Regions from separate parts of the Fictibacillus sp. UD genome, predicted to be linked through region 1. Evidence: riboswitches for the same ligand, from Rfam matches in the RefSeq annotation. Region 1 holds a riboswitch; each other region holds the start of a gene.
What was found. Region 1 has a riboswitch for thiamine pyrophosphate ahead of thiD (bifunctional hydroxymethylpyrimidine kinase/phosphomethylpyrimidine kinase). Riboswitches for the same ligand answer to the same signal wherever they lie in the genome.
Positions count from the first base shown of each region.

Region 2: linked by a shared signal. The riboswitch ahead of tenA (thiaminase II) and the one ahead of thiD (bifunctional hydroxymethylpyrimidine kinase/phosphomethylpyrimidine kinase) in region 1 are both predicted to bind thiamine pyrophosphate.
Region 3: linked by a shared signal. The riboswitch ahead of thiT (energy-coupled thiamine transporter ThiT) and the one ahead of thiD (bifunctional hydroxymethylpyrimidine kinase/phosphomethylpyrimidine kinase) in region 1 are both predicted to bind thiamine pyrophosphate.

Region 1 is NZ_JARUHH010000002.1:101,844-107,678, reverse strand. It holds gene P8610_RS04055 (alpha/beta hydrolase family protein) at 1-792, opposite strand, end outside; gene P8610_RS04050 (YecA family protein) at 927-1,964, opposite strand; gene P8610_RS04045 (DUF4349 domain-containing protein) at 2,159-3,073, shown strand; gene P8610_RS04040 (IDEAL domain-containing protein) at 3,212-3,442, opposite strand; TPP riboswitch at 3,815-3,922, shown strand; gene thiD (bifunctional hydroxymethylpyrimidine kinase/phosphomethylpyrimidine kinase) at 4,031-4,843, shown strand; gene thiM (hydroxyethylthiazole kinase) at 4,830-5,732, shown strand; gene thiE (thiamine phosphate synthase) at 5,729-5,835, shown strand, end outside.
Region 2 is NZ_JARUHH010000003.1:152,432-158,266, forward strand. It holds gene P8610_RS07035 (ABC transporter ATP-binding protein) at 1-552, opposite strand, end outside; gene P8610_RS07040 (ABC transporter ATP-binding protein) at 642-1,112, opposite strand; gene P8610_RS07045 (ECF transporter S component) at 1,127-1,708, opposite strand; gene tenA (thiaminase II) at 1,701-2,414, opposite strand; TPP riboswitch at 2,820-2,927, opposite strand; gene P8610_RS07055 (manganese-dependent inorganic pyrophosphatase) at 3,141-4,070, opposite strand; gene P8610_RS07060 (glutamate synthase subunit beta) at 4,180-5,658, opposite strand; gene gltB (glutamate synthase large subunit) at 5,684-5,835, opposite strand, start outside.
Region 3 is NZ_JARUHH010000026.1:715-6,549, forward strand. It holds partial or broken gene P8610_RS20045 (DAK2 domain-containing protein) at 1-341, opposite strand, end outside; gene P8610_RS20050 (Asp23/Gls24 family envelope stress response protein) at 357-719, opposite strand; gene rpmB (50S ribosomal protein L28) at 955-1,143, shown strand; gene spoVM (stage V sporulation protein SpoVM) at 1,488-1,568, opposite strand; gene P8610_RS20065 (thiamine diphosphokinase) at 1,676-2,320, opposite strand; gene thiT (energy-coupled thiamine transporter ThiT) at 2,317-2,886, opposite strand; TPP riboswitch at 3,025-3,131, opposite strand; gene rpe (ribulose-phosphate 3-epimerase) at 3,152-3,799, opposite strand; gene rsgA (ribosome small subunit-dependent GTPase A) at 3,799-4,689, opposite strand; gene pknB (Stk1 family PASTA domain-containing Ser/Thr kinase) at 4,692-5,835, opposite strand, start outside.

The DNA of each region.
Region 1 (5,835 bases):
GACGAGTGATGAAAGTTCTTCTAAAAGAGAGGGATCAACAAGTCCATCTTTATCACCATGAATCGCTATTACCGGATATGTTACCTTTTTTAAGCCTACTCTTGGATTATAGGCAAAATGCTCTCGAATCCATTTTGCAGGCTGTTTGAAAAAGAATAAAATTTTGTAAACATCTTTGTTAGATTCTATTATCTTTTTTGTTTGTTTTTGAGTTTTCGTTTCAGCTTTTTCTTCATTTATAAGCAACCTCATGAGAAGTCCTTTTATACCTTTTGAATTCTTTAATTCTTGATACGTTAACATTCTTTGATAGGTAGTAAATTCATGTAAATTTCCGACACCACCTGAAAGCAGCATCAATCCATTCAGCTCCTGTCTTTCAGATAATGCTGTTCCTATGATCGTTCCTTCACTGTGTCCTGCAACGATAATTTTATCTCGGTCAACTTGTGGATGGTTTTGCAGGAATTTAAATGCAAGTTCTGCGTCATCTACTAAATCCCACATCCCAGTTGATATCCAATCTCCTTCACTTTTTCCGGTTCCCCTTTTGTCATAGCGAAAAGTGATAAAGCCTAATTTCGTTATGTATTCAGCCAGCTCTTTATATACGTTTAGTTGATACTTCCCCTTAGGTCCATTACCATTTCGATCGAGAGGACCAGAACCAGAGATCATTAATACTGCAGGGAATTTTTCATCCGTATATGCTGAAGCAGGCCGTGCAAGAGTACCGTAAATCTTCTTTTCTCCAGAGATTTCGATTTCTTTTTCAGTTAATGTTCTGATCATTATTAAGTCTCCCATCTTTATTGGTAAAATAGTCCTGTATATTCATTCTATTACAAAAATAGGAAATATCAATAATCCATTAAAATAAAAAAACCCGCCAGGAATTACTGACGGGTAATAAAAAGTATGATGGCTTATACGCTTAATAGTTCTTTCATTTCGCGATAACGTGATGAAAGGCTGGCAGGTGAAACGCCGTACTTTTTAGCTGTTTCAGCTTGAGTAGAAGCGATTCCCCTAATATCTTTTGATACAAGATAATCTAGTGCTGCTGCATAGATCTCTTCTTTTCGTATCGCTGGCTTGGACTCTGTGATATATTCACTCCAAAGTTTTTCAGCTTCTTCAATTACTTCTGTTTCAGCATTCGCTTTGACAAGGTCCGTTACAGCTGTGTATTTTTCTTCCTGTTGATCGGAAACTTCAACTGTTTTTTCGTTCTCGTTAACAGCCGATTTTTTCTCTTCATCAGCAGGCTTATCCTCTTTAGGTTGAGGAACACCTTCAGAAATATCAATTAAAGAGAGCTGAAGAACAGCTGGGAACTCTTTTTGGAAAATTTCTTTAGCATCAGCTAGAGGCTGAAGTTTTTCCACGGCTGCTTTTAAAGGCGGCAGTTCGGACATTGGCATTTCTACATAACCGACATAGAATTCGTGGTTGATGCCGTTTGAAACGAGTGTTCCGAGTAGTGCACTCTCTTGTTTTGGTTTTTCAGCAGCATTGATGGTTACATCGAATACTTTCTCTGACCAAATATCCTGAACCGTAAAGATGAACCCTGTTTTTTGCTCCAAAACTTTATAAAGAGAAGGTGCTGCTGTTATCCAACCAGCCAGAATTTCTGCAACTTCCGGTTTAACCGTGCTCTTTACTTGTTCGACATAAAGTTCAACAGGCGTCTTTCCATCCTGAATTTTTGAGCAGAATATTTCCCAGCATACCGCGATATTTGCGTATGTTTGTTCTTGGTCTTTGGCAACAGGATACTTTTTAACATATTGTGATGTGCGTGCTGCTAAGTCCTGTTGAAAGTTCTCAAGCGCGAATTTAATGAGTCCTTCTTGGTGGAAGGATACTTCGCGTGTTTGCTCTTCTTTATGTAAGCAACATTTTTTATATTTTTTTCCGCTGCCACAATAGCACGGATCGTTTCTTCCTATCATTGACATGCTATTCCTCCAGTAAACCACTTACTTATCCTGTACATACTAGCATAAATCGGCTTTTTTTCATACTTCCATATCATCAGACAACATTTTATCATAAAACGAGATGAGAAAAAAACATTAAATAGGTAGGTTTTATGGGGGTTGAAACCTTTTTTTCTTTTAAAGCGTCTAAGGTGAAAAGGGGGAAATACGATATGTGGAAAAAATGGAAAGTGTGGGTATTTATCGTCGTGCTCCTCTTGAGCGCGTGCAGCAGCAATGATAAGTCTGAAAGCAAGATGGCTAGCGATCAAGATTTTGCCGGTGGCAGTTCAGATGCAAAGATGGAAAATGCTTCAGAAGAAGGAAAGTCGAAAGCTGATTCGGATACTAGTGGAGATAAAAAGCAACAGATTAAAGATCAAAGAAAAGTCATCTATAACGCAGACATGCAGATTTCAGTTGATAAATTGCAGAATACGATGGAAATGGTTCGCAATATGGTTGAGAATAAGGGCGGCTATATCGTGGAATCGAATACAAGTGCAGGTGAGAAGGGGTATGAATCTGGCACGATGGTTGTCCGGGTTCCAATGGATGGTTTTCGAACGTTTTTAGGTGAGGTTCGAAAATTAAGTAAAGGAACACCACACGAAAATGTAAGGGGAGAAGATGTTACAGAAGAGTATGTAGATCTTTCTTCCCGCTTAAAAGCAAAACAGCAAGTCAGAGACCGATTGGAATCATTCATGAAGGATGCACAGAGAACAGAAGACTTATTAAAAATATCAGCTGACCTTGCTTCCGTTCAGGAAGAGATCGAACAGATTGAAGGACGATTAAACTTCTTGAAAAATCAAAGTGATTACTCTACAGTAACGATACAGTTTGAAGTGAAAAATTTAAAAGCAGAAAAGCTTCAGACAGAAGAATTGAATACGTGGGCAAAAACGAAGATGCTGTTTATGGAAACTGTGAATTTTTTGGTTTCAGCGGTCTCCTTTGTAGTCGTTGCGTTGGTTGGTCTAGCTCCTATATGGCTAATTGTAATCGCGGTCCTATACTGGGTATGGTGGAAAAGGAAAAAAGCACAAAAGAAAAAGCCGGAATCCCCGACAACGTTGAATTGATTGATTGAGTTTTTAATAAGTGTCAGTTAACGGGCACGTCAGAAACACCCTCTGCAGCGCGGATATCGATCCGTTAGCTGAAAGGGTGTTTTGGCTTTCACGGCACCTTTTGATAAAAGGTGTACCGTTTAAGAAGCCTTAACCGAGAAACGCTTTGTATTCTGAGGTTAGTTTCATAAAGCGTTCTTTATCTTTTGTATCTAAGGCATTGTCGATTTCTCTTTCATAATACTCTTTGTAATAATTGTGAAGGGCCTCATCCAATACCATTTGAGCAATAAGGCTGAAGGCAAATGGGTCTCTTTTTTGTTGCTTGTACTGCACCATCTCATTTTGGTTTTTGTTAAAAGAAGTGTTTTTGTCTTTCATCCTGTTTCCCTCCTTATATTATCTCCCTATCCAATTAACCTTTTATGTTTCTAGGTTTCTACTAGTATACTGAGCAAGGTGCTCGATGACAACCATTTTATTTGAAAATTCTGAAAAAATTTTAAGAATCATTCCAATGTACCGCTTTTTCACCACCTTTTGGTAAATTTGTTAATGGTTTGTCATGTTTATTTCTGTTAATTCTCCATTTTGTTACAAATGTTTTTGTTCTGTGTTTTTTATGTTGTTATTGTGTGTTAATTACTATTTCCCCGTAATTGAAGGTGCTTAAACACACTTGAAACACTTAAGTGAAAAAAACGTTGACATTTAGAACTCTGTGTGGGTAGGATGGAATTAATTCAATATAGTCATTTCCGCTAGGGGTGCTTTTATAAAAAGCTGAGAGAAGGTTGTAGCCTTCGACCCTTTGAACCTGATCCAGATCATACTGGCGTAGGGAAGCGGTGTGGATGATTACAAGCTTCTCTTTCATGCAAATGCTAATGAATCTGTAATGGCCACCCGCTAATAATCTTGCGGGTGGCTTTTTGTATGTAATAAGGAGGCGATATTGTGGCACAGCTGATAAAAGTAAGTAAAGCACTGACCATTGCAGGATCAGACAGCGGTGGAGGAGCAGGTATTCAAGCAGATCTGAAAACGTTCCAAGAGTTTGGAGTTTATGGAATGTCTGTTATTACAGCAGTAACGGCTCAGAACACGGTTGGCGTTCAAGGGGTGTTTCCTGTTTCGTTAGAGGGACTGGAGGCTCAGCTGCGTTCGATTGGAAGTGATTTGAAACCTCATGCTGTAAAGACAGGCATGTTGTTTTCCGGAGAGTACATCGAAAGAACAGTTTATTATATTGAAAAATTTGGATGGAACAACGTGGTTGTCGATCCGGTCATGATCGCAAAAGGCGGTGCCACTCTCTTAGGAGAGGAAGCAATTCATGCGATGAAAACGTATATGCTGCCGATTGCAAAAGTCATCACCCCTAACATTCCTGAAGCAGAAGCCTTAACAGGGATCAAGATAGATTGTGAGGAAGCAAGAGCAGAAGCGGCAAAAGTGCTGTTTGATGGTGGTGCTGATTATGTCGTAATAAAAGGCGGTCACTTCGACAGCGGGGAGTATGTTTCTGATCTTCTGTATAACGGTGTTGAGAGGGTTGAACTTGTAGAAAAGCGTGTTAACACGAAAAATACACACGGAACAGGATGTACCTTCTCTGCAGCCATTACAGCAGAGCTGGCTTACGGGAAGAAAGCTGAGAGTGCAATTGAGCATGCGAAGAAGTTTATTCAAAACGCAATAGCACATGGGATAGAAGTCGGTTCAGGTCATGGACCAGTTAATCATTTTGCTTATAGGAGGATTGCACATGAACAATACTAGAGTTCAAGAATGGAAGGCGTTTGTAGCTGACGTTAGAAAAGAAAAGCCGCTTGTACATCACATTACCAATAACGTTACAATGAATTTCCTTGCAAATGGTGTACTTGCTGCTGGAGGAAGCCCAATGATGGTTCATGACGCACGTGAAGTAGAAGAAGCTGTAGGGGTTGCAGACGCATTAGTGTTGAACATCGGGACGCTCGATGAACCAACTGCCAAGTCTATGATTCTAGCTTGTAGAAAAGCGATGCAGAGGGGTGTACCAGTCGTACTCGATCCAGTAGGAATTGGACTGTCCGCTTTCCGCCAAGAAGTGGTTAATGAGATATTATCAGAATATTCACAATTGAAGGGGGTCTGGCCCCAAACAATTCTGACAATTTGCGGAAACGCTGCAGAGATACAATTTCTTGCTAAAGGAGACTGGACAGGCAAGGGCGTTGATGGCGAAATCGGTGGACTAGGAAGCTCTGAAGAAGACTTGATTAAACTTGCTTCGGCGGCTGCAAAACAAACGGGGTGTCTCATCGCGATGACCGGAGAGAAGGATGTCATTTCTGATGGTGAGAAATCAATAATACTTTCTCATGGTGATCCCATGCTAGCTTTTGTTACAGGTACAGGCTGCTTTGCAACCTCCATTGTGGCTTTATATCAGGCGAATCGAAAAGAGGCACGGACCCAGACACTTTCCATTCTGGATCGGACAGCTTTAGCGATTCTCATGCTCACAAAAGCAGCTGAGGAAGCAGTAAAGACAGCAAAGGGACCGGGGAGCTTTCAGCAGAACCTTATTGATCAGCTGTTTGTATTAGAGAGCACGCCCGAAATCTGGCAAGGTTCAATCAACTGGAGAGATCACACTTTAACGGAGGAAGCAAGAATATGAGGACTTCTTTAAATGCAGAGGTAAAACAGCAGCTTTCCCTTTATTTTGTGGCTGGAACGATGAACTGTAATTCGCCGGCAGCTTTTGAACGCATTCTTTTACA
Region 2 (5,835 bases), on a different contig from region 1:
GAAAGTAGTTAGTATTTCTTCTGCTCTAGCTGTAATTTCATGATCTATAGCTAATCCATATGTCATTTCATCGTATACAGAATTTGTTAAAAATTGAAATTCAGGGTTTTGAAAAACGAGATAAGCTAAGCCATACAAATCATTAATTTTCGTTATGGTAAAATCGTTCATCTGATAGGTGCCAGATGTTTTTATCAACTGCATTAGCGATAACAATAGCGTACTCTTACCTGCACCGTTCTCTCCTCTTACCATTATCCACTCTCCAGAATGAACGGTTGTGCTTTCTAACGATATTTTTAATTGCTTGTTACGATACCCCTTAAAGCTTTCTAGATACAATTTGTTATGTTGCATACACTGGATCGTCGAACAGCTTTCCTTTTTGTATTCGTTCCATGCACCTGGATACCAAATGCCATACTGTTTAAGTTTCTCTTTGTAATGTGAAAAAATGGTGGAAGAATCCCCATCAGCAAGAATTCTTCCTTCAGGAGTAAAAACGATTATACGGTCAACAAAATCAACGATCAGTTCAATTTTGTGCTCCACTATAATTATCGTTTTATCCTCGCCAATCTTTTTTACCGTTTCCCAAATTTGCTCAGTACCACTTTCGTCAATTAGTGAAGTAGGTTCGTCTAAAAAATGACATCGGGATCGAGTGCTAACACCGATGCGATAGCTAAACGCTGTTTCATTCCGCCCGAAAGGTTCTGAATCGGTGTATGGATATCATTCAAATGTAAACCTGCTTCATGCAATAACTCCTCTATCCTGCTTGGCATATCTTCTCTTGGGACTTGTAAGTTCTCCAACACGAATGCTATTTCTTCATCGACATACGGCATACAAAACTGTGTTTCAGGATCTTGAAACACAAACCCCCATTTATCAGGATTCTGTATACCTTCGCTTTTAATAGGAACTTCTACAGAATGAGGAATAAGTCCAGAAAGAACTTGCAGGAGAGTAGATTTTCCAGATCCAGAAGGTCCGAGCAAAAGCACTTTCTCTCCTTTTTGGAAAGATAAATTTATATCTTTAAAGAGCAAGTCATCTTCCCCTGGAAACTTTAATCTTAAATGTTTTACAGATGTTGCGGTATCCATTTCAGCCACCTCATTTATTGATCCAGTGCCTCATAATCTTCCTTTGATGAGGGGCGAACCAGTTTAGTCACTCCTGTTGCTTCTAGTGCTTTAGCGATTGAAACAGCTAACATTCCAGTAAAGATGATGGAGCCAATGAGCCTGAATATAATAAATAGTGTAAGATTCCATGTTGATAGATCACCAACGTAACCTTTATAAAAGTCTAAAATGAAAGAGCCTGCACAAGCGCTTATCGCTGCGAGAGAAATAACAAATAAATCAAACCGCTTATAGCGAAACGTCATAAGGACTAATTCTGCAAATAGTCCTTGAACAACACCATATAATAAAACTTCAAGCCCAAATTCAGACCCCATTAGAAATTCTCCTGAGGAAGCGGCAATTTCTGCTAAAAGAGCAACCCCTGGTTTTCGAATGATCAAGAAAGCAACGGTTGCAGCCATAAACCACATTCCATAGATCAATTGATCAATATGAAGCCCGAGCGGCTTAACCGCATAATAAAGAGGTCCCCACATTTTATAAATAATGCCGAACCCAATGGATATAACAATGGTTACTAGAATATCAGTTAACTTCAGTCCTTTATACATTTTTTGTTTCCCTCCCAACTTTTGTTGCAGCTGTGCCGTATGCAACTGGCCATTTTTCCAGTGTATAAGCCATTTCCCAGAATAAATATTCGTACTCACAGCTGATTAAGAAATGGCGAGTCATCTTATCCTTTTCCTGTTCACTTGCTATTTCTGCTAAATCATCCAACCGGTTAATTTGTTCTTGGACAAGTTGTGAAAACCACTCACCACCATAAGCTGAAATCCACTCTTGATAAATCGGTTCAAGTGGTGTGGCATCTTTAAAGCGTTCACCGATCTCGTGATAAATCCAATAACATGGGAGGATAGCAGCAATAATTTCTCCTAAGCTACCAGACTCTGCTACTCGGTATAGATGTGATGTATAATGGTACGCGGTTGGAGCGGGTTCAAAGTTCGCTAATTCTTCTTCGGTAACCTGTAGCTGTTTCATGAATGTTTCGTGAAGTGCTAACTCTGCATCATTCGTACCCTGTGCGTGAGCAGCCATTCTTGAAGTGGTGTATAGATCTTCAGCCCTTGCAGCTCCTATTGCTTGAACTCTAGCAAAATGAGACAAATAATAGGAATCTTGCAATACGTAGTATTTGAAGCATTCTAAAGAGAGGTCTCCTTCTGCAATACCTTTTACAAAAGGATGATGGAGATTTGCTTCCCAAATTGGGTTGGCTTTTTCTCGTAAAGTTTCGGTGAATGTTTTCATGTGAATCCTCCTTGTTTTTTATGCTATTTTCGCAAAATTTGTTGCTTGTGAAAGTGGTTGATTTCCGTTTCAGGTGCTCCCTTTCCGCGGGGCGACCGGTGAGCCCCTTGCCGCTTTGCGCCCTAAAGGGTCTCACCTGACCGCTTCAAGGAAGATTCCTTGCTCCTGCGTCTACAAGTTAATGCTGCCGTTGTAAGTTTCCTCGTCGCATGCCTTGCAAGAAGCTTATCATGTGGCGGGCACGCACCCTTACACTCCAATCAACTTATCTAAGAAGAGGCTTGAACGAAATTCCTCAAAAGCAACAATCTTTAAAAAAAAGCCTTTAAAAAGAACCCAACAAAAAAACCACTTTCAGCGAGAAAGTGGTTGTATATGGAGAATTAAACTCTATGTATGATATAGGTCTCCGCAACACCACTTCCCTACGCTGGTATAATCCAGATCAGGTTCTAAGAGTCTCAAAGTCACACTTCGATCTCAGCCTTATGAAAGGCACCCCTAGTGGTTTTTAATATTTAGTTGGTTGTATGTTTTAAATAATAGCAGGCTAGTTTTGATTGTCAACAGTTTTTGAGTAAGTCTGCTTCGGGAGGACAATTTTAGACTCTCTCTTGGAAATGGTTGAATTCTATTCCATGACGGCGTGCGGTGAGCGAGTAGATTCAGGAAATCAAAATAAAAAGGGCTAAAACCTAAATTGGTTTCGCCCTTTACAGCCAACAATTACTTGCTCATCGCCTCAGTTAGTACTGGTACGATTTGCTTTTTACGAGAAACAACGCCTTTAAGAACCGCTGTGTTGTTTTCTAATTTCACATTGTATGCATCTTCAACGGATTCTGCTCTTTTACCAAGTGTAAGAGCTGTAGAATCATTCGTTAAAATATCTGTTACAACGAACATGAATAGATCTAAGCCTTTTTCATCAATCACTTTTGAAATCGCACTTTCAAGTTCAGCTTGATGCTTTAATACATCACTAGCATCAACAGTATTTACTTGTGCTACTTCAACTTTACTAGGTCCGATATTGAATTCTTTAGCATCTAAAGAGATAAGCTCATCAACTGACTTATCGCTTAAGTCAGCACCTGCTTTAAGCATTTCAAGTCCGTAAGTTTCAGCATCTACGCCTGCAATTTCAGCTAGCTCACGTGCTGCTTCAACATCTTCTTCTGTACAAGTTGGTGATTTGAATAAAAGAGAATCAGAAATAATAGCAGAAAGCATAAGTCCTGCAATATTTTTCTCTACTTCAACACCTTTTTCTTTGTACATCTTGTTCAGTATGGTTGCAGTGCATCCAACAGGCTCTGCACGGTAGTATAGAGGATCGCTTGTTTCAAAGTTTGCGATTCGGTGATGATCAATGACCTCTAGTACTCGAACTTTGTCGATGTCGTTTGCACTTTGCTGACGTTCATTGTGGTCGACTAAAATAACCGAGTTTGTTTCAGCAGAAACATGTTCAACTAAACGCGGAGAGTCAGCTTTAAAGTAATCTAGAGCGTACTTTGTTTCACCATTAATTTCACCTAGGCGGATTGCTTCTACATTTTGTCCTAATTTAGACTTAAGATCAGCGTAAACTATTGCTGAAGTAATCGTGTCAGTATCTGGATTCTTGTGTCCAAAAATAAGTACTTTTTCCATGCTTCTACTCCTTATAAATACATAAATTATTTTTTGATAGCCAAGCCTTATTCTATCATATAAAAACAGCTTTTGGCTTTTGGAGTTTATTGTAGCATGGAAAAAAGCTCTAAGGCAAAACCGTACTTCCCATCAATGATAGATTCACTTGACGAGCACAATCACGTCCTTCTTGAATTGCCCAAACGATCAAACTTTGACCTCGTCTTGAATCACCTGCTGCAAATATTCCATCTACATTTGTTTTATAGTCGCCGTGCCTAGCATCTACTTTATTGTTCTTTGTTTCTACTCCGAATTTTTTTAAAACTGGCTGTTCAGTACCTTCAAAACCTATTGCAATGAAAACAAGATCTGCCGGCCATACTTTTTCGGATCCAGCAATCTCTTCAAATACAATATTACCTTTATCATCTGAAGTTCTCTTCATTTGAATGGTATGAAGTTCTTTTAAATTACCTTCTGTATCAGATACAATTTTTTTTGTTTGAACAGAGTACTCTCTAGGGTCATGCCCATATTGAGCTGTAGCTTCTTCATAAGCATAGTCCATTGTAAATATGTTAGGCTGCTCTGGCCACATGTTAGAATCGCTTCTTGCATTAGGCAGTTTTGGATGTTTACCGAATTGAACAACGCTTTTACATTTTTGACGAAGAGCCGTAGCTACACAGTCAGCACCTGTATCACCACCGCCAATTACAATAACGTCTTTCCCAGCTGCGTCAATTAAAGGCTCATTCACTTCAATGTTCAACAGTCTTTTAGTCGCCTGAGTCAAATAGTGCATCGCAAAATGAACGCCTTTGGAGTCTTTACCTTCAAGGTTCAAATCTCTCTGTTTTTGAGCACCTGTACAAAGAATAATGGAATCATATTGAGACTTTAATTCTTCAGGCATTATATCTTTACCCACTTCAGTATTTAAAACAAAGTCAATTCCTTCTTGTCTTAATAAAGAAATCCTTCTTTCGACGATATCTTTATCCAGCTTCATATTAGGTATTCCATATGTTAACAATCCACCTGCTCTATCATCTCGTTCGTAAATAGTTACAGAATGACCTGCTTGGTTTAATTGATCAGCTGCTGCAAGTCCAGCTGGCCCTGAACCAACAATCGCTACTTTCTTTCCAGTTCTTTTTACAGGAATTCGAGGTTGGATCCAGCCGTTCTCAAAGCCTTTGTCAATAATCGCCTTCTCTATATTTTTAATGGTTACAGCTGGTCCAGCTAGTTCGACGGTACATGAACCTTCACAAGGAGCTGGGCAAACCCGTCCTGTAAACTCAGGGAAATTGTTTGTTTTCATCAGCCGTTCGAGAGCTTCTTTCCATTTTCCGCGATAAACAAGATCACTCCACTCAGGTATCAGATTGTTAATGGGGCAGCCTGCCGCTGCCCCGTTAATTTCAAACCCGATATGACAAAAAGGTGTTCCACAATCCATACATCTTGCACCTTGTCTTTTTAACATATCTTCAGGTTGTTTCTCAGTATATTCTTTCCAATCTTTAAGACGGTGGAGAGGTTTTCTCTCTATCGTGTCTTCACGAGGGAATTCCAAAAATCCAGTTGGTTTACCCATGTTAAATCTCTCCTTTCATCTCAGCTCATTTCAGAATTAATTTTGTCGGGCCTGGTCTGCCTGATGCTTTTTTTGGAGCTGATCCAGCTTCAAATGCGTTCATGATGGCTTCTTGTTCCGTAAATCCGGCTTTTTTCTCTTCGTCAATTTTCTTAATCATTTCTTTGTAATCTTTAG
Region 3 (5,835 bases), on a different contig from region 1:
AATGCATTAGCAAATTCAGCTGCAGAGATAGAGTCTTTCCCTTCAATTGATTTAGAGAAGCCTCTAAATAGCTGAGATAGGATAACTCCTGAGTTTCCTCGTGCTCCCATTAGTAACCCTTTTGCAAAAGCACTTGCTACGGCCCCGATACTATTAGAAGTGTTTTTTTCTACTTCTTTTGCACCAGAAGTAATCGTTAAGTTCATGTTTGTTCCTGTATCTCCGTCAGGGACAGGAAATACATTCAGTGCATCGACCATTGCTGCGTTTCTTGATAGGTTTGAAGCGCCCTCGAGCACCATTTTTGAAAACTTTTTTCCGTCTAATACTTTTAAAGACACAAAACTTCCTCCTAACTAAGGGGTTGTCACCCTGACACCCTGAACATAGATATTCACCGAGTCAACCGCTAAACCAAGCATTTGATCCAGGGTATATTTCACTTTGTTCTGAACGTTATGAGCCACTTCAGAAATCTTTGTTCCATAACTTACAATGATATACATGTCGATATGTACTTCATCTTCCTCTTGGCGAACAACGATCCCTCGGGAGAAATTTTCACGTCCTAAAAGTTCAGTTATTCCATCCTTTAATTGCTTTCTTGATGCCATGCCAACAATTCCATAACAATCGATTGCGGCTCCACCAGCGATAGTGGCAATCACTTCATTAGAAATATCAATTTGACCATAGGTTGTTTTCATTTCAATGGACATGCTTACATCCCCCTTTAAATTGTTAAATGGCTAACAAATATTTTACTATACATTAGTCTTTTTTGAAAGGACTACTACATTTCACACTATGTAAATAGTATTGTCAAGGAAATTTACTTGAAAACCTTTCACTAATATGTTGCATTGCTTCTGAAGTCATGCTAATATTATTTAGTATTTAACATACGATTGAATTGATGCAAAGCTTTTTTGCTGTAAAGGAGGTTCACCTACTATGGCTCGTAAATGTTTTATTACTGGAAAAGGACCTAAAACTGGTAACAAGCGTTCTCACGCAATGAACAAATCAAAGAAAAGCTGGGGAGCTAATGTCCAAAAGGTTCGTATTCTTGTGGACGGAAAGCCTAAGCGCGTATACGTTTCTGCTCGTGCCCTTAAATCAGGTAAAGTTGAACGTGTATAAATAAAAACAGCAGCTGCCGCTGCTGTTTTTTTTTGGAAGTAGTTGATTTCCGTTCCAGGTGCTCGCTTTCCTCGGGGCAGGCGGTGAGCCCCTTGCCGCTTTGCGCCATAAGGGTCTCACCTGACCGCTTGTCCCGCAGGAGTCTCGCACCTTGCACTCCAATCAACCTTCATAGAAGACAATATTTGAAGGCAACAATCTTTTAGAAAACAGCCTTTAGAAAAGAGTCTTTTCGTACATAATATCTAAATGGACAGTATTTTTGCTCAAGCCGACAGTAACCACATTCATCAGCAGGATCTGTACACAAACAAAAAAAGCGCACTGGGCGCTTTTTTTGTTTGTTATCCTTTTTTAAAAGAACCTAAGATGGCACGTACGAATCCCCCTAAGAATCTAGGAAGTTTAATGGTATAAAATTTCATCTTACCCCTCCTCCAGGCCCATAAAAAATGATAAGAGCTAAACAATAAAATACTTTATTCCCCTTTTTATAAAAAGGTGCATTGGGGCCTGTATTCCGTAATTTTTTTTAATCACGGCTCTTTACCATCAATATTATGCCGGAGTCGAAAGAATAAGTACCACTTTTATTTACAAGCTCATTAGAGATGCACAATGACGATCCAGCATTTAAAATTGCATGTCTTAAAGGGTATTTAAAACCTTCCAATGTTATTCCTTTTACCTCATCAGTCTGTGAAAGAAAAGAAATATAATGGTATTTTTCATCATGATCAATTTTGTAGCTGCCTGGCATGTGAAGTGAGATTTCATTTTTTATATCGATTAGTTTTACAGAAGCTAAGTTATGCCGGCTCTTATATAAAAGCTGTATGTTCATCAGCTCATGATCCAGCCTTCCTCCAGATGCACCAAACAACAAGATTTCCTCTGGATTCTGATTCAACGCCCATTCTAAAGCGATTTCCAAATCTGTAGCATCTTTTTCTGAGCGATATTGATTAATATTAATCTGAGTTTGCAGAATCTTTCTTTTTTCAATATCTGTAACTGAATCAAAATCCCCAAAAGCATAATTTGGGATGATATGTTTTTCTATCAGATACAATGTGCCCCTGTCCACTCCTACCCACACACACTCAGGTGAACTATGGTAGGCATTTAGATCAGGTATCAAATGCTCAGGGCCACCTGCAACGATTCTTATTTTCATGCTGCTCGGGTGTATCCGCTTCGTGCTGCATGCAATAATTTAGGAGCCGTGTTTGTTAAAAGAATGACCACAAGTGACGTTATTACAAAAATAACAATCATGAATGAACCATTATACATAAATGAATAAAGCCATATGTTCATTTCTTCCGCTAAATCACTAAAGAAGATAACTCCTGATAAAACGTGCGAGATCGTTCTTAATAAACAGCCGACAAAGATACCCGTAACCATTAGAATCGTTCTTTTCGATTTATTTTGTGCCAATGACGGCGCAAACGCACCTGCAACACCTGCTAGAGCAAAGGCTAACGGATAGTCTAGAACCAATTGAGCTGGGTGTACAACATAAGGGTTAACAAGAAGCTGAAGAAGGCCTACCGCTAATCCAGTAAATACACCTGCTTTAAAGCCTCTTCTAAAGGCCATCAAGAAGATTGGAACCATCTCAAGAGATACAGACCCGCCTTGCGGCCACGGTCCAGCAAATTTAATCATGCCTAAGATCAATGACAGAGCAGACATAATAGCTATCTCTGTTAGTAAAGAAATGTTGTTATTCTTCATTGTTTATCCTCCTTTTTTCCTTTTTCAAAAATCTTTTTTCATGCCTTCATGCAATTTGATTGAAGTGAAAGGCAAATAAAAAAAGCAACCGGCATGTGAGCGCGGTTGCTTTAGGATTCATCTTATTTGAATACAAAAAGTCATACGACTCCACATCCCTACGCAGGTATGATCCAGCTTCAGGTTCAAAGGGTCGGGAGAACACTCCCCTCTCAGCCCTTTTAAGGACTCCCCCTGTGGTTGCTTATTTTATTATTTGGTTCAATTATACACCACGGATGGATTGAATTGCATCCTTTAAATCTTTTTTTCCATAAATGGCTGAACCGGCTACTAATACATTAGCACCTGCTTCTATGCAGAGTTGTGCGGTTTCCGGATTCACTCCACCGTCCACTTCGATCTCTACGTCTAACCCTTGTGTCTTCACAAGGTCGGCAACTTCTTTGATTTTCGGAACAACACTTTCAATAAATGCTTGCCCACCGAACCCCGGATTTACGGTCATGAGTAAAACAAGATCAACATCTTGGATGATGTGTTTAATGAGTTCAACCGGTGTAGCTGGATTGATGACCACACCCGCTTTTACTCCTTGTTTTTTTATAAATTGAACCGTTCGATGCAAGTGCGGAGTTGCTTCAACATGAACAGATATAATGTCTGCACCCGCTTGTGCAAATGCTTCGATATATCGGTCAGGATTTTCAATCATTAAATGTACATCTAAAGGGAGCTTAGTAACTGGGCGAATGGCTTGAACGACAAGCGGTCCGATCGTTATATTCGGAACGAAATGACCGTCCATAACGTCTACATGAATGTAATCTGCACCAGCTTCTTCTACAGCTTTAATATCTTCGCCTAACTTCGAAAAATCAGCCGAAAGAATGGAAGGAGCTATTTTAATCATTAGTACCTCCGTTTTTGATCTTTTATTTCTTGTAAAAAACTTACGTAATGGTCGTATCGGAACTCTGGAACAGCTCCGTCTTCAACACCTTTTTTTACGGCACATTTCGGTTCAGATGTATGCGAACACCCTCTAAATTTACAATCACCGCGCAGTTCATCCATCTCTGGAAAATACATCGATAAATCTTCCGCCTCGATATTCATAAAATCCAGTGAACTAAATCCGGGTGTATCCGCAACTAATCCGTTTCCAAACAGAATTAATTCTACATGCCGTGTCGTATGCTTCCCTCTGCCTAAATGGGTTGAGATCTCATTCGTTTCAAGCATTAATTCTGGATTTATAGCATTTAATAAAGATGATTTACCTACACCTGACTGTCCCGCAAAGACCGTTACTTTGTCTTTGAACAACGGATAAAACAAATCCAAGCTATCATCTGTTTTCGTTGAGGTCGGAATTACCTCGTATCCTAACTGTTTGTAGATTTCAATATATTTCTGAATCTCATCCATTTCTTCTGATTGTTGAACAAGGTCCATTTTTGAAATACAGATCACAGGCAGAATATCATTTGCTTCAATGTGAACAAGGAATCGGTCTAATAAAAGCGTGCTAAAATCTGGTTCTGTTGCTGAAAAAACAAGGATGGCTTGGTCTACGTTAGCAATTGGCGGACGGACAAGTTCATTTTTCCGTTCTTTCACATCAAGAATGTATCCATCTGTAATGTTGGTCGACTCATACTCTACCCAGTCACCGACCAACGGATTCACTTTCTTTTTGCGAAAGTTTCCTCTGCCTCTGCATTGGAAAACTTCTGATTTTCCATTTTCCTTAACGTAATAAAAACCAGCGAGGGCTTTAACAATTCTTCCTTCAGGCATGCTTAATCACCATCGTCCCCTTCCTCATCTTCCATTCTTCCATTGGCAGTTTTAACATCATCGTACTTAATTGTCTCAGCGTTCTTTTCTTTTCCGTTGATATATACAACATAAGAAGCAGTTCCCCCTTCAGCAATCGTTAGAGGTAGCTGATATTTTTTTGTATCGGTAATCTGCTCTTCTACAAAAACCGCATTTGAAGCGTTTTTATCCGAATATACAATCTTTACAGTAACTGGCTGTCTTTTGTCCTTTTTATCCGGCTTTACTTCAATATCCTTCGTAACTGTGCGATCTTCTGCAGGTTGATCGTCATCAGCTGGCGGCTCCTCCTCCGTTACTTCTGGACCATCTGATAAGACAACGGAAATGGTAGCGCCTTTTTCGACTTGTGTAAATGGAGTAGGCTTCTGTGAGATTACTCTTCCTTTTTCAACGGTATCAGAAAATTCACTTGAAAACTCAACGGTTAAACCAGCATTATCAGCAAAAGTCTTAACATCTTGCTCTGTTGCTCCAATTAGGTTCTCAACTTGGACGGTAGGAGTTCCTGAACTAACAGTTAAAGTCACGGTTGTTTCTGCTGGTGTGACCTTTTCATCTCTGTCTGGACTTTGAGTGAGTACTGTCCCTTCAAGTTCTGTTTCTGATTCTTCGTAATTAACATTGATTTTTGTAAAGCCATTATCATTTAAAAGTTCTTTAGCATCATCAATATTATAGCCTTCTACATCAGGCATATTTTCCTTTTCAGGGCCTTTTGATACATACAACGTAACGATTGCTTGCTGCTTTACTTTTGTACCTGGTGAAGGATCCTGTCTCACAACATGACCTTCCTCAATTTCAGGATCAAATACTTCCTCACGTTTCACTTCAAGTCCTTCTGCTCTTAGCTTATCAAACGCATCTACATATTCTTCTCCCGCTACATCAAGAACGCTTACTTCTTCAACGTAAAAAATGGAAGGCATCATCGTGAAAGCAGCAATACCAGCTCCACCTAACAATAGAAGTGAAAGTAAAACGATAAGCCACCAGTTTCTTTTTTTCTTGGTTTTTTCCGGAATTTTTTCTTCTTCTTTTACATTGTTCATTTCTTGTGTTTCAATTGGCTGAACGATAGGAGGAATGTACTTTGTTCTT